DNA from 3 places in the Polaromonas sp. P3_B4 genome. Region 1 is predicted to be linked to each of the others. Evidence: predicted binding sites of a transcription regulator. Region 1 holds the regulator's gene; each other region holds the start of a gene.

Evidence for each region. Region 1 encodes sigma-54, which starts transcription at its own class of promoters, with help from an activator protein. Its sites were predicted from a motif close to TGGCANGNAANCTGCTTT; they were not measured.
Region 2: a site for sigma-54 is predicted at 3,413-3,430, ahead of glnK (P-II family nitrogen regulator). Genes of this name have one in related genera too.
Region 3: a site for sigma-54 is predicted at 2,540-2,557, ahead of AC1DVV_RS07280 (formate/nitrite transporter family protein). Genes of this name have one in related genera too.

The regions. Positions count from the first base shown of each region.
Region 1 is NZ_JBFUGQ010000004.1:77,826-83,107, reverse strand. Features, by position in the region: gene AC1DVV_RS21730 (THUMP domain-containing class I SAM-dependent RNA methyltransferase) at 1-1,393, opposite strand, end outside; gene AC1DVV_RS21725 (RNA polymerase factor sigma-54) at 1,435-2,970, opposite strand; gene lptB (LPS export ABC transporter ATP-binding protein) at 3,116-3,907, opposite strand; gene lptA (lipopolysaccharide transport periplasmic protein LptA) at 3,922-4,548, opposite strand; gene AC1DVV_RS21710 (thiol:disulfide interchange protein DsbA/DsbL) at 4,708-5,282, opposite strand, start outside.
Region 2 is NZ_JBFUGQ010000003.1:82,899-88,180, forward strand. Features, by position in the region: gene glcE (glycolate oxidase subunit GlcE) at 1-133, opposite strand, end outside; gene AC1DVV_RS20115 (SMP-30/gluconolactonase/LRE family protein) at 215-1,141, opposite strand; gene AC1DVV_RS20120 (ammonium transporter) at 1,367-2,905, opposite strand; gene glnK (P-II family nitrogen regulator) at 2,938-3,276, opposite strand; gene AC1DVV_RS20130 (YifB family Mg chelatase-like AAA ATPase) at 3,858-5,282, shown strand, end outside.
Region 3 is NZ_JBFUGQ010000001.1:1,516,051-1,521,332, reverse strand. Features, by position in the region: gene AC1DVV_RS07295 (ketopantoate reductase family protein) at 1-443, shown strand, start outside; gene AC1DVV_RS07290 (GlxA family transcriptional regulator) at 456-1,436, opposite strand; gene AC1DVV_RS07285 (dienelactone hydrolase family protein) at 1,564-2,382, shown strand; gene AC1DVV_RS07280 (formate/nitrite transporter family protein) at 2,717-3,529, shown strand; gene AC1DVV_RS07275 (bifunctional protein-serine/threonine kinase/phosphatase) at 3,593-5,282, shown strand, end outside.

The DNA.
Region 1 (5,282 bases):
CGCCGGGCTTGCCGCGTGCGGAGCCCGCCACCATGTCAAAGCGGAACAGGCGGCATTCGATGGGACCATTCCACATCGGCACGCGCCGCGATTCTTTCAGGCGCATCTTGCCCGGCAGTTTGAGGTCGGGCGTGAGCACGTGAGCGGTCCAGCCGGCGTAGTTTTTCTTCCAGTGCGCGGCCAGTTGCGGAAAAAACTCCGTCGCTTCTTCGCCCCAGGCGTTTTGTGCCTGTTCGCGGCCGGGATTGGCAGAACGGTCGCGCGAAGTCTCGAAGGCGGGCTCTTCACGCGTGTCGCCCCGATCGCCGCTGTCCCGGTTCAGCGGCTGGCCAAATTCATCGATGGGTTGGTTGCGGTGGTCCTGCTGCACGCGTCCTTCGGCATGTCCTTGCTGGCGGCGCTGGTCGCGTCCCTGCAGGCCGGTGATGCCGGCCACGCCTGCCACATCGATCCGTTCGCCGTAAGGCGGGTTCACCAGCATCACGCCCGAAGGCGCAGGTGGCATACGCTGCAGCGCGTCGCCGCCGCGGAATTCCACCGCATTGGCCACACCGGCACGTTCGGCATTGCGCTCGGCAAAGTCAACCATGCGGAAAGACACGTCGCTGCCGAACACCGGCGCGGTAGGTTCGGTGATGGCGGCTTCGGCCTGGTCGAGCAGACCGTCCCAGACATGGCCCTGGAAAGGCAGGTACTTCTGGAAGGCAAAACGGCGGTTGATGCCGGGTGCGATGTTGCACGCGATCTGCGCGGCTTCAATCGCGATGGTGCCCGAGCCGCAGCAGGGGTCATAGAGCGGCACGCCTTCTTTGCAGAGCTGGTCCCAGCCGCTGGCGGCAATCATGGCGGCGGCCAGGGTTTCCTTCAGCGGGGCATCACCCTTGTCTTCACGCCAGCCGCGCTTGAAGAGCGGCTCACCCGAGGTGTCGATGTAGACCGTGACGGTGTCCGTCGTCAGGTGCACGTAGACGCGCACGTCGGGCCAGCGCGTGTCGACGCTGGGGCGCACGTCGTCGAACTTGGCGCGAAAGCGGTCGGCGATCGCGTCCTTGATCTTCAGCGCCGCGAAGTTCAGGCTTTGCAGCGGGCTGTGCTGGGCGGTGATCTCGACCTTGAAGGTCTGCTTGGGCGTGAACCAGATTTCCCAGGCCACGTTGGCAGCAGCGTTGTAGAGGTCTTGCTCACTGCGGTACTGGTTGTGCTGCAGTTCGATCAGTACACGCTGCGCCAGCCGGCTGTGCAGGTTGAGCTGCAACGCGTCGCGCCACGACGCCTGCAGCTGCACGCCGGCGCGCCAGGCTTTGCCGTCGATCCCGGTGACACGCTTGACCTCGGTGGCCAGCAGGGTTTCGACGCCTGCGGCGCACGGTAAAAACAATTGGAGTTGATTCATGACTGACTTTGAGGGACGGGCAGCGCGGCCTGATTGGGCGGCTAGAGTGATTTGCGCAGGTTGGCGGGCGCTATGCGCAGGGCTTCGCGGTACTTGGCCACGGTGCGGCGTGCGCATTCAATGCCCTGCTCCTTGAGCATTTCGGAAATCTGGTTGTCGCTGAGCGGTTTCTTGAGGCTTTCGGACGAGACAAATTGTTTGATGAGCGCGCGTACCGCCGTGCTGGAAGCATTGCCGCCGGTTTCGGTGCCGAGCGCGGAGCCGAAGAAATACTTGAGCTCAAAGGTGCCGAAAGGGGTGCCCATGTACTTGGCCGTGGTCACGCGGGAGATGGTGGACTCATGCAGGCCCAGCTCGTCGGCGATTTCGCGCAGCACCAGCGGGCGCATGGCGAGTTCACCGTGCGTGAAGAAATTTTTCTGCCGTTCCACAATCGCACTGCTCACGCGCAGGATGGTGTCAAAGCGCTGCTGGATGTTCTTGATGAACCAGCGGGCCTCCTGCAGGCGCTGCTGCAGCGCCTGGCCGCCCTGGCCCTTGTGCTGCTTGAGGGCATTGGCATAAATGTCGTGCACGCGCAGGCGCGGCATGACGTCGCCATTGAGCGAAACCTTGAAGCCCCGGCCCGACTTGATGACGATGACGTCGGGCACGATCAGGTTGCGCTCCACATTCACGAAGCGGCGCCCGGGCTTGGGATCGAGCCGGCCTATCACCGTGATCGCGCCCTTGATGGCGGCTTCGGTGAACCCACACAGGTGCGACAGGCGCTTGACATCGCGCTTGGCCAGCAGCTCCATGGGTTGCTTGCACATGGCAATGGCTGCGCGGGTTTCTTCGCAGTCCTTGCAGTCGAGCAGCTGCAGGCTCAGGCATTCCGCCAGGTTGCGCGCACCGACACCGGCAGGCTCCATGTGGTGCAGCAGCTTGAGCGCCATCGCAAAACGCTGCTCCAGTTCTTCCGCCTGCGCCATGTCATCTCTTGCAAGACCGGCCGCGAGCGACGCCAGGCTGTCTTCAAGGTAGCCGTCGTCGTTGAGCGATTCAATGAGGAAGTGCAGCGCGGCACGGTCTTCCTCCGACAGGCGCAAGCTCAGCGATTGCCGGTGCAGGTGGTCCTGCAGCGACTCATGGCTGCCCGTGAGGTCGGAGGCCTCGGCTTCGCTCTCTTCATTGTTGTTCTTGCGCGCCGGTGCGTCGCTTCCCCACTCGCTGTCGTCGGGCGTGGTTTCTACCGTGCCATCGCCTTCCCAGCTTTCCTCGAGCTTGGGCTCCGCACTGACTTCTGCGTCATTCGGGGCTGTAGCGCTAGTCTCGTCTGCGCCGCCAGCTATCGAATCCGTAGCAGATTCAAACTCGCGGCTGTCCTGGCTTACCGGCGTGTTGATGTGCTCCAGCCCAAACTCTTCGCGCACCGCCGTCTCTTCCGACACTTCCAGAAACGGGTTTTCGTCGAGCATCTGCTCGACCTCCTGGCTCAACTCAAGCGTCGACAGCTGCAACAGCCGGATCGACTGCTGTAGTTGAGGTGTCAGCGCAAGATGCTGCGAGACGCGGAGTGACAGACCTTGTTTCACTGGATTTTCAAACTTGCGGAAGGTTGAGGCAATACGTCTTTAACCAGCGGGCGCCGCGGAACTGGCTTTGCCAGGCCGCAGGCGCCGTCCCCGGAGGGGGAGAGGGAGCTACACGAAGTGAGCGACAACAGGGGGGAACCATGTTCTACATCTTGAAGTGTTCGCCGAGATAGACGCGGCGCACATCGGCGTTATTCACGATCTCGGACGGTGTGCCTTGCGCCAGCACGTGGCCGTCGCTGATGATGTAGGCGTGGTCGCAAATGCCCAGTGTTTCACGCACGTTGTGGTCGGTGATCAGCACGCCGATGCCGCGCGATTTGAGGAAACCGATGATGCGCTGGATTTCGATCACGGCAATGGGGTCGATACCGGCAAAGGGCTCATCCAGCAGGATGAAGCGCGGCTGGGTTGCCAGCGCCCGCGCGATTTCGACCCGGCGGCGCTCGCCGCCCGAGAGCGCCGGTGCCGGTGAATTGCGCAAATGATCTACCCGCAAATCCTGCAGCAGGGCGTCGAGCCGCGACTCGATGTCTGCGCGCCCCAGCGGTTTTCCGGTTTTGTCGAGCTGCAGCTCCAGCACGGCACGCACGTTTTCTTCCACCGTGAGCTTGCGGAAAATCGACGCTTCCTGAGGCAGGTAGCTCAGGCCCAGGCGGGCACGCAGGTGAATCGGCATGTGCTCGACCGACTCGCCGTCGATGGAAATTTCGCCTGCATCGGCGCGCACCAGGCCCACGATCATGTAGAACGAGGTCGTTTTGCCCGCGCCGTTGGGGCCCAGCAGGCCCACGACTTCGCCTTTTTGCACGGACAGCGAAACGTCCTGCACCACCTTGCGGCTGCCGTACGATTTTTGCAGACCTTGCGCAACAAGGCGGCTGGGGGTCAGGGCAGGAGCGGCCGGGGCCGCTGAAGTGTCAGTCACCACATCCATCTGTGCAGGTCTTTCTAGTTCTTTTCATTGCCCAGCGTCGTGCTGGGGCGCAGAACCGGGGCTGGGCCTGCGGGCGGTGCCGCAACGGGTGCCGAGGCTGTCGCGCGGGGTGACAGCATGGCGCGAACCCGCCCCGTGGGGTTGCTGGCCGTACGGTTTTGCGCGCCCCCATCCACGGTGAAGACGTCGGTGTTGTTGTCATAAACAATCAGGCTGCCGGTGGTTTCGTCCACCAGGGTGGCACCGTTGTAGCGGCGCACCACCGCCCGCTTGATGAACTTCACCAGGTCGGCGCGGCTGTCATATTCAATGCGTTCGCCTTCGCCTTCGATGTACTCGTCTACGCCGTCACGCTTTTTCCGGTAAAACGCCAGCTTGCCGGGCGCCGCGACGGACACCGCCTGCTGGTAGCCCTCGGGATCCTGCATGACGTCAACGCGCTCGCCGCGCACGATGGTCGTGCCCTTGGTGATCACCACATTGCCGGTAAAAACGCTGGTTTGCTTCAGGTCGTCATAACGCAGGGCATCTGCCTCCGCGTTCATGGGTTTGTCCCGATCAGCTTTTTCGGCAGCGGCCGGGAAAGCCGACCCCAGCGCCAGGATGACCGGCAGGATGAGGGAAAAAATGGGGTGTTTCATAAGGCACGAATCTTGCTGCTTGGTGTTGGGTCATTGTAGCCATGCCAGCTGCGGGAATGGCTTGCACGGGGAATATTAGGGGCATAAAAAAACCCGCCGGAAATCGGGCGGGTTTTTTGAGCCGGTGTTTGGCGCGGCGCACGGCCGCGGGCGCTTTCTTTATTTGGCCTTGCGGGATTGGGCGATCAGGTGATCTGTGACCTGCAGCGCGCGGGTCATGGTTTGGGTCTGGTCCGACGAGGTGTAATAACGCCCGGCGATACCCAGCGACGGCACGCCGGCCACTTTGTAGCTGTCCTGCAGCTGTGTGGCCTTGCGCGCCTTGGAGGCGACCGAAAAGGAGTTGTAGAACTCAACGAATTTGGCCTTGTTGAGGCCCTGCTTTTCAGCCCATGCAGCTATCAGCTCGGGCGTGTTAAGCGGTTGTTTTTCCACATGAATCGTGGCAAACACCTTCTTGTGAAGTTCCTCAATTTTTCCCATGGCCTCAAGCACGTAATACAGGCGCTGCTGAGGTTCGAAATCGGGCCGGAAGGACACTGGAACACGCCGCACGGACACGTCCTTGGGGATCTGCTTCATCCAGGCTTCGAATTGCGGCTCGAAGGCGTTGCAATGGGGGCAGTTGTACCAGAAGAATTCCACCACCTCGACCCGGCCGGCGGCGGCTTCGGTCGGCGCCGGCTTGTCCAGCGTCAGGTAATCCTCGCCGTCCTTGAAGGCCTTGGCCTGGG
Region 2 (5,282 bases), on a different contig from region 1:
TGTCACCTTCCAGGGATTGGCCGTAGAAGTCCTTGGTGCCGCCACCCCGAATACGCAGCGGCGTACCGGCGGCAGCGGCAGTGCGTATTCGCCCGCGCAGGGACTCCATCACATCATCGGTATCTGAAGGCATGGCTGGGATGGTACGTGGGTATCGCGCCTGGGGAGTTGATCTTTTTGCATGCCGCCTGTTCGGTTTTTTCAGAGGCGAAGCTCAATCCTCGAAAAAATTCACCGGCAAGCCGGGCACATCCACCCGCATCGAAAACACGCAGCCCGACTCGGGATAGGCCTGCAGCTCGGCAGCTGGCCGGTTGTAGCGTGCCGTGGTGATGTAAAGCGTTTGCAGGTCGTCGCCGCCAAAACACGGCATGGTCGGGCATTGCGCCGGCACGGGAATTTCAGCCAGCAACTCTCCTGCCGGCGACAGCTTGAGAAGGCGCGCACCTTCAAACATGGCCACCCAGTAGTTGCCCTGGATATCCACCGCAGCGCCGTCGGGCCGCCCGCCGTAACCGGGCATGCCGAACTGCCAGCCGGCGGGTTTGCCGGGCCATTGGTGGAAAACGCGGCGGTTTGCCATGGCGTTGCTGTCGGCATCCCAGTCCCAGGCATGTGTGGTGTGCGTGGGGGTGTCCGTCCAGTACACGGTTGCGGCGTCCGGCGACCACGCCAGGCCATTGGCGATGATGGCGCCGCCTGCCTTGCGTTCTACCGCAGGCACAAGGCTATTGCGGCAGTCGATGGAAAAAAGCTCGGCCACGGACTTGTCCCGTGGTTCGTACATCGTGCCGGCCCAGAAGCGGCCGCGCGGATCGGCCTTGCCGTCGTTGAACCGCGTCGTGGCAGTGTCATGGCCGGCCCGCATGAGTTGCTGGAGCTCGGCGCCCCACTCGCGGGCGCGGTAAATGCCGTCGCGCAATGCGATCACCAGGCCACTGCCTTGCCCCTGTGTACGGGCCGGCGCAATGCTGCCGGGCTCCGACGGCATGGGCCAGCTTTGTACCGTCCCCATAAAGACGTTGCAGCGGTGAATCTGCCGGCCTGGAATGTCAACCCAATACAGCATTTGCTCGTCGGGATGCCAGAACGGCGATTCACCCAGTTCACTGGGTTGTGCAACAACGGTTTGCCATGTCATGCGGCGTTCCTTGAAAGGCTGAAAAGTGGATAGGCACCCAAGGTTAGCACCGGCAGGGCCACAGCCGGAAACGCCCCCGCAACCCAATCCCGGCGATCATGCAACGCCCACAAGGCACGCGCCAAAAAAAACAGCCCACCGGCTTGCGCCAGCGGGCTGAACATCCAAAGGAGATACTCAATCAGGGGGCTGCCCTGGGGCAGCCCGAATTCGTCTGACTATGAATTAACGGTTGTAGGCGGTCTCACCATGCGAGGTGATGTCCAGGCCTTCGCGTTCGTCTTCTTCGCTGACGCGCAGGCCGATCGTGAGGTCAACCACCTTGAAGGCGATGAAGGAAACCACACCGGACCAGACGATGGTGATCAGCACGGCCTTGGCCTGGATCCAGACCTGGCCGGCGATGGTGTAAGCGTCAGGCGTCACGGCCGTGGCGGTCACCCAGTCACCCACGAAGCTTGGGCCACCCAGGGCTGGCGAGTTGAAAACGCCGGTGAGCAGCGCGCCCAGAATACCGCCCACGCCATGCACGCCGAACACGTCGAGCGAATCATCGGCGCCCAGCAGTTTCTTCAGGCCGTTCACACCCCAGAGGCAGGCGAAGCCGGCGATCAGGCCGATGATCAGGCCGCCGCCGATGCCGACGTTGCCGGCTGCGGGCGTGATGGCCACCAGGCCGGCGACGGCGCCGGACGCTGCGCCCAGCATCGAGGCCTTGCCGCGCATCAGCGCCTCACCGACGCACCATGCCAGCACAGCGGCAGCGGTAGCACCCAGCGTATTGATGAAGGCCAGGGCGGCGAAGCCGTTGGCTTCCAGGGCGGAGCCGGCGTTGAAGCCGAACCAGCCCACCCACAGCAATGCGGCACCGACCATGGTTAGCGTGAGGCTGTGAGGGGCCATGGCTTCCTTGCCGTAGCCGATACGCTTGCCGATGCAGAAGGCGCCGACCAGGCCGGCGACAGCGGCGTTGATGTGCACCACAGTACCGCCCGCAAAATCCAGGGCGCCCATTTGCCAGATATAACCGCCCTTGGCGCTCATGGCGTCGGCGACTTCCTTGCCGGTGTAGGCGTCAGGGCCCATCCAGAACCAGACCATGTGGGCGATAGGTGCGTAGCTGAAGGTGAACCAGATTGCCATGAACAGCAGCACTGCGGAGAACTTGATGCGTTCGGCAAAGGCGCCGACGATCAGCGCGCAGGTGATGCCGGCAAATGTAGCCTGGAAGGCGGCGAACACGATCTCGGGGATCACGACACCCTTGCTGAAGGTGGCGCCATTGGCAAAGGTGCCCGCAACGTTGTCCCAGATGCCCTTCATGAAGAGCCGGTCGAAGCCGCCGAAGAAGGCGTTGCCTTCGGTGAAGGCCAGACTGTAGCCATAGATAAACCACAGCACGACGATCATCGAGAACGTCACCATGACCTGCATCAGGACCGACAGCATGTTCTTGCTGCGGACCAGACCGCCGTAGAACAGCGCCAGGCCGGGCACGGTCATCATGATGACCAGCAGCGTGGAAACCATCATCCAGGCGGTGTCGCCTTTGTTGGGAACGGGCGCAGCGGCAGCCGGTGCAGAGGCTGCTGCTGCAGCGGCGGGTGCTGTCGCTGCGGCAGGCGCGGCGGCGGAAGCAGCAGCTTCAGCCGGCTTGGCTTCTGCGGCGGAAGCGGCGGGTGCAGCTGCCGGGGCCTGCGCCATCACGGCGCCGGTCGTCAGCAGGCTCAGTCCCAGTACAAGGGAGGCAAGTAGTTTTTTCATGTCTATGTTCTCTTCGTTTTTTGGGGTAAGCCTTACAGCGCTTCCTTGCCGGTTTCACCGGTACGGATGCGCACGACCTGCTCGAGGTTGTAAACAAAAACCTTGCCGTCGCCGATCTTGCCGGTGCGGGCGGCGCCCTCAACCGCTTCAATCACGCGATCCACCAGCTCGTCGGAGACTGCTGCTTCGATCTTGACCTTGGGCAGAAAATCGACGACATACTCGGCGCCGCGGTACAGCTCGGTATGGCCTTTCTGGCGGCCGAAGCCTTTGACTTCAGTCACAGTAATGCCTTGCACGCCAATGCCGGAAAGCGCTTCACGCACTTCGTCCAGCTTGAACGGTTTAATGATGGCCGTTACGAGTTTCATTTTCAGGTTTCCTCCAGGGATGAATAGGGAAGCAGCATCGTCAAGCACCACCTCAGCCGGATTAAGGCTTTTGTACGAGTCATTGCTGATGGAGTCTCCGTAGAAGCTCCAAAGGTTGGCAACTTGCGTGGACTTCTTAGCAGGTAACGTGCCAAAGACGCTTTGCATGGATGACCGGCCTGCCCTTGAACTTCGAGCGAACCTCCGCGAATTGCGCCGGATATGATGCACCAATAAAGGGCAGTCAAGCGCACAATTTTGGAGCATAAAACCAAAAAGGCATCACCAAGCCTGTCTTTAGTGCACGGCGGTCTTCTGCAACGTTCGTTTCTGGGACGGTCAGCACCAGGAGATCGGCGGCAGGAATGCCACGGCGGATCCCGGCACTGACACAACCAGGCAAGTGCGCGGGACAAAAGTGAGTGCCGCTATCGGATGCAGTGGGGCACACCTTTCTGGTGAACCGGCGGGTGGCTTCCCTCGCTAGGCGATACTCGTCTTACGTGAAGGTCTGGTGCGCCTGCAACCCGGGATGGCCTCGGGTTCAGTTGTGATGCCGCCTCTGAGGGAGGGAGTTTCGAATGAGCTTGTCTTTAGTGCATAGCCGCGCCTTGTTGGGCCTGGAAGCAAGGCCGGTGCAGGTGGAGGTGCATCTTGCCAACGGTTTGCCCAGCTTTACGCTGGTCGGGCTTGCGGAAACGGAAGTCAAGGAAGCGCGTGAACGCGTGCGCTCGGCCATCCAGAACGCCGGACTGGAATTTCCCGCCAATAAACGCATTACGGTCAATCTGGCACCCGCCGACCTTCCCAAGGATTCCGGCCGGTTCGACCTGCCCATCGCGCTCGGCATCCTGGCGGCCAGCGGCCAGATCGACGCCCGCAAACTGGAAGGCTATGAGTTCGCCGGCGAGTTGTCGCTGGGCGGCGACTTGCGGCCCATTCGGGGAGCGCTTGCCATGAGCCTCGCCCTGGCGCGCCCGGAACGGCTGGCCGCCGAGAAGCTGCCGAAGCTGGTGCTACCGGAGGCCAGCGCCCAGGAAGCAGCGTTGGTCCCCGGCGCCGAAATCTTTCAGGCGCACCATTTACTCGATGTGGTGAGGCAATTTTTGCCGGGCGACACCCCGATCGAAGCAGGGGAAGGCTGGTCTCGCGTCAAGCCGATCGTGCCTTCGGGGCAGTCCCCGTATCCTGATCTGGCCGACGTCAAAGGCCAGGCGGCGGCCCGACGCGCCCTGGAAATTGCCGCGACCGGCGGGCACAGCGTACTGATGATGGGCGCCCCAGGCTCCGGAAAATCCATGCTGGCACAGCGCTTTGCGGGCCTTCTGCCGGCCATGACCACCGAAGAAGCGCTGGAAAGCGCAGCGGTGGCGTCATTGGGCGGCCGGTTCACGCTGGACAAATGGGCGATACGCCCCACCTGCGCGCCTCACCACACGGCCAGCGCCGTTGCGCTTGTCGGTGGTGGTTCCCCGCCGCGGCCTGGTGAAATTTCCCTGGCGCACCGCGGCATCCTGTTTCTGGATGAGCTTCCGGAGTTTCCGCGGGCAGCCCTGGAAGCCCTGCGTGAACCGCTGGAGTCCGGCACCATCACCATTTCGCGAGCCGCCCAGCGCGCCGAGTTCCCGGCGCGCTTTCAGCTGGTTGCAGCGATGAACCCTTGCCCCTGCGGTTACCTCGGCTCGAGCTTGCGGGCTTGCCGTTGTTCGCCCGAACAGGTGTCGCGTTACCAGGGCAAGCTCAGCGGCCCGCTGCTGGACCGCATCGACCTGCATGTTGAGGTGGGTGCGCTCGCAGCCGATGAACTGGTCAACGCGGCGCCGGGCGAGGCCACCGCCGTTATCAGGGCCCGGGTTGCCACGGCACGTGATCGTGCTATTGCCCGGCAGGGCACCACCAACCAGGCACTGGAAGGCCAGGCCATTGATGCGCAATGCCAGCTCGATGACGCGGCCGCGAAATTCCTGAACACAGCAGCAGCGCGGTTAGGGTGGTCAGGCCGCAGC
Region 3 (5,282 bases), on a different contig from region 1:
CCGTGGCCCAGGCCTTCATCGCAGCCGGTGTGCCGGTTGAAATCTCCAGCAACGTGCGCGGCGCGTTGTGGGCCAAGCTCATCCTCAACTGCGCCTACAACGCCGTCTCGGCCATCGCGCAGCTGCCGTACGGCAAAACCGTGCAAGGCGAGGGCGTGAAAGACGTCATGCGCGACGTGGTGGCCGAATGCCTGGCCGTGGCAGAGGCCGAAGGCGTGCAGGTGCAGGGCGACATGCACCTGGCCGTGGACAAACTGGCCGGCAGCATGCCCAACCAGTTGTCATCCACCGCACAAGACCTGGCGCGCGGCAAACCCACTGAGATCGACTACCTCAACGGGCTGGTCGTCAGGCGCGGTGAAGCGCTGGGTGTGGCCACGCCGGCGAACCGGGTGCTGTGGGCTCTGGTGAAGTTGATGGAGTCCAGGCAGGCCCTCACCTGAATCGCCGGGCTCTCAAGCTCTTAACCCCGCCGCCCGGTATCGGCTCGGGTTGGCGCCCGCCGCCTTGTGCATCATGCGCCGGAGCGCCGTGGCATCTTCGTAGCCCACTTGCTCGGCCACGCGTTCGATGGTCATCCGGCTGGACTCAATCAGCATCCGCGCGCGATTGAGCCGAACGCTTTGCACCAGCGCCATCGTGCTCTTGCCCGTGGCTTCACGCACATGGCGTGACAGCGTTCGCTGCGACATCGCGAATTCGTTTGCCAGTGCCTCCACGCTCGGTGGGCTGGGCAGGGCGGATTCGATGCGCGCCACCAGGCGGGCCACCAGTGCGTTGCCGCTGGAGAGCATGGCCGGCACCACAAAAGGCGCTTGCGCCTGCCGCCCGTCGATCAAGAGGATGCGTCCTACAGCCTCGGCCAGGGCTACCCCGAACTGCTCGCGTAGCAAATGCAGCATCAGGTCGGTTTGCGCAAAGGCGGCACCTGCGGTGCTCACCGGGCCGTCGGCGCACACCATCCGGTCGGCATTGACGGTACAGGCCGGCTCCCGCCTTCGAAGCTCCTGCGCCAGCCACCAGGAGGTGGTGACCCGGCGCCCGGCCAGCACACCGGCCGCCTGAAGCAAAAAAACCGCCGAGCACGACGCCGCAACACGGCCACCGTGCGCAGCATGCGCGGCGACGGCCTGAATCACGCGTTGCGCGTCTGCGGTGGCCAAGCCGGTGTTGAGGGCCTGCGGGTTGTCCAGGCCCAGGCCCGGCGCGATCCAGGTGGCAGCATCGGGCCGGTAGCGCCGGGGCAGGGCCGCGGTGTCTATGTGAAGGCCCGAGCTCAGCGGCACCGGGCCGCCGGTGGCTGACAACACGCGCCAGGTGGGGCGCGCCAGCTTCATGCGCGGCGCGAGGGCAGACGCGGCCTGCAGGATATCGAGCGTGGCCGCCACGCCGGTGGCAAAGGTGCCCGGCAGCAGCAGGAGGGTGAAATCTCGCATTGGCTGAAAAGGCCTTAAACATGTCGAAATAGACACTGGGAGTTTACGCGCGTGCGGTGCCAAATTCATCTGTTCCATGAATTCCACGGACGCCATTGCTCCCACCGTTCGCAAAGCAAGGACACCGATGACAACGCGCAAGCTGACCGAAGACGACTCCCTCGAGGATTTCACCCAGCGCGAGATCACGCTCGACGGCATCACCAGGAAGGTCTACCTCATGGGTACAGGCCCGGCCGTGATCGTCATGACCGAGATGCCCGGCATCAGCCCGCACGTGGCGCGCTTCAGCCGTTGGGTGCGCGACGCAGGTTTTACCGTCTACATGCCGTCGCTCTTTGGCCGCGACGGCGCCGTGCCGCGTGCCGATGAAGGCGCGGCCATCTTTCAGCGCGCCTGTGTCAGCGCCGAGTTCCGCGCGTTCGCGTCCAACCAGGCCAGCCCGGCCACGCAGTGGCTGCGGGCACTGGCAAGGCTGGCGCATGACGAGTGCGGCGGCCCCGGCGTGGGCGCCATCGGCATGTGCTGGACGGGTAATTTCGCCCTCACGATGATGCTGGAGCCTGCCATGCTGGCGCCGGTGCTGTGCCAGCCGTCGCTGCCGCTCAATGATCCGGCCGGCATCGAAATTTCGCCTGCGGACATCAAGGCCGTCCGCCAGCGGCTGGACCGCGAGAACCTCACGGTGCTGGCCTATCGGTTTGAAGGCGACAGCTTTTGCAGGGCCCAGCGCTTTGCGGCCTATGCCGAGGCGCTGGGCGACCGCTTTGTGGGCCGCGTGCTGCCCGACAGCGCCGCCAACCCCGACGTGCCGCCGTTCTTTGCGGCGCACGTGAAGACACCGCACAGCGTGGTCACCGCCCACCTGATCGACGAGGCGGGCCAGCCCACACTGGCGGCGCGTGACGAGATCCTGGCGTTCTTTGCGCAGCGGCTTGCGCCTTAGCGCCTGTATCCGGCAGTGGCCCAGCTGGCACCAAAATATTTAAAGATGGACACCTCGATGCACAAATTTGGGGCAGTCACTCCCTTCGCAGTGCCAAAACGACGGGTAAAAGCGTCGCTAAAGCGTCGGCAAGCCCGGATTCGCGGTGTTTTGTTAGCGGCACGGTATGTGCTTGCATCCATCAGGTCAGGCTAACGAAGGCCTGCGCAGGGTACGGCAAGCTTCGCAGTGCCCATCGATCTGAATGGATAACGTCGTCCACTTCGGTCTTCAAATCTTTTTGAAGATCTCGAAGTGGATTTTTTTTTGGCAAAACAGGACTTAGAGGGATCGTATGGCTTATTTAGTGCCTTCGGAATTTGTGACCAAGATGGTGGATGCGGGTGAATCCAAAATCTTCATGTCCACCCGCGACACCGTTATCCGGGCCTACATGGCCGGCGCCATCCTGGCTCTGGCAGCCTGGTTCGCCGTCACCATCAACGTGCAGACCGGCCAGCCCCTGCTGGGCGCCGTGCTGTTCCCGGTGGGTTTTGTCATGCTGTACCTGTTCGGCTTCGACTTGCTGACCGGCGTGTTTGTGTTGTGCCCGCTGGCGCTGATCGACAAGCGCCCGGGCGTCACGCTCAAGGGTGTGCTGCGTAACTGGGGCCTGGTGTTCGTCGGCAACTTCGCGGGCGCCTTCACGGTGGCGGTGATGATGGCCATCTACGTCACCAACGGCTTCTCGACCGAGCCCAGCGCCGTGGGCAAGGCTATCGGCATCGTGGGCGAGAGCCGCACGCTGGGCTACCAGAAATACGGTGCGAACGGCATGCTCACGCTCTTCGTGCGCGGCATGTTGTGCAACTGGATGGTGTCGGCCGGCGTGGTGGGTGCGATGATCTCCACCCAGGTCAGCGGCAAGGTGATCGCGATGTGGATGCCCATCATGCTGTTCTTCTACATGGTGTTTGAGCACTCCATCGTGAACATGTTCCTGTTCCCATCCGGCCTGCTGCTGGGCGCGCATTTCACCATCATGGACTACCTGATCTGGAACGAAATTCCGACGGTGCTGGGCAACCTGGTGGGCGGCCTGGCCTTCACCGGCTTGACGCTGTATGCCACACACATTAAAACCGGACCGACACGTTCTTTCAAATAATCCGCCTCCAAAACAAAGGCCCTCGCGCATCTTGCATGCGCGGGGGCTTTGCCGGTACCCCACATGTCCAGTGAACTGAAGATATCGGCAGGTCAGTATTCGGACAAGGGCCGCAAGGAAACCAACCAGGATTTCCACGGTATCTATGTACCTAAAGAGCCGCAACTGAGCGCCAAGGGCATCGCCGTTGCGCTGGCCGACGGCATCAGCAGCAGCGCCGTCAGCGACGTGGCCAGCCAGTACGCCGTCACTGGTTTTCTTGAAGACTATTACTGCACCTCGGAGGCCTGGTCGGTCAAGACATCGGCCGAGCGGATCTTGAGCGCCACCAACTCCTGGCTGCATGCCCAGACGCAGAAAAGCCAATACCGCTACGACAAGGATAAAGGTTATGTGTGCACGCTGAGCGCCATGGTCATCAAGTCGACCACCGCGCATATTTTTCATGTCGGTGACTCGCGCATTTACCGCCTGCGCGGCAAGGCACTGGAACAACTGACCAGCGACCACCGTGTATGGATTTCCCAGGGCCAAAGCTATCTGGGCCGCGCGCTGGGCTTCAAGCCGCAGCTTGAGATTGACTACCAGACCCAGCAGGTGGAGCAGGGCGACATCTTTCTTCTGGCCACCGACGGCGTGTACGAACACGTCAGCGAATACGACATGGCCGGCCTCATCCACATCTGTGCCGACGAGCCTGGCGGGCTGGATATGGCCGCCAAATCCATCGTTGAAAAAGCCCTGGAGCGAGGCAGTGGCGACAACCTCACGGCGCAGATTGTCCGCGTCGATGAGCTGCCCAACAGGCAGGCCGGCGAGCTGCTCCAGCAGCTGTCGGGCTTGCCGCTTCCGCCCATCCTGGAGGCCAGGACGCAGTTTGACGGCTACACCATCGTCCGCGAAGTGCACGGCAGCAGCCGCAGCCACATCTACCTGGCCACAGACAATGACACGGGCGCGCTTGTCATCCTGAAAACTCCGTCGATAGATTTGGGTGGCGACCCGGCCTACCTTGAAAGGTTTTTGACGGAAGAGTGGATCGCCAGGCGCATCAACAGCGCGCATGTGCTGAAGCCTTATGTGCCGACCCGAAAGCGCCATTACGTGTACGTGGCCACCGAATACATAGACGGGCAAACACTGAGCCAGTGGATGATTGACAACCCCAGGCCCGGCCTGGAAGCCGTGCGCGGGCTGGTGGAGCAAATCGCCAAGGGCCTGCGCGCGTTTCACCGGCTGGAGATGTTGCATCAAGACCTGCGGCCCGAGAACGTCATGATCGACAAGACCGGCACGGCCAAAATCATTGACTTTGGTTCAACCCGCGTGGCCAGCCTCATGGAAGCAGACGCGCCCGGCGGGCACAACGACATCCTGGGCACGGCCCAGTATTCGGCGCCGGAGTATTTTGTGGGCGAGGGCGGTACCACGCGCTCAGACCTTTTCTCGCTCGGTGTCATTACCTACCAGATGCTGACCGGCAAGCTGCCCTACGGCGCCGAAGTGGCCAAATGCCGGACCCGGGCCGCACAAAGCAAACTGCGCTATGACTCGGTGCTGTACGAAGATCGTGACATACCCGCATGGATGGACGGCGTGCTCCGCAAGGCCGTTCACCCCGATCCCGCCAAACGCTATGGTGAGCTGTCGGAGTTTTTATACGACCTGCGCCACCCCAATCAGTCATTTCTGGACAAGACCCGGCCGGCTTTGCTGGAGCGCAACCCGGTGGCGTTCTGGAAGGGCCTGTCGC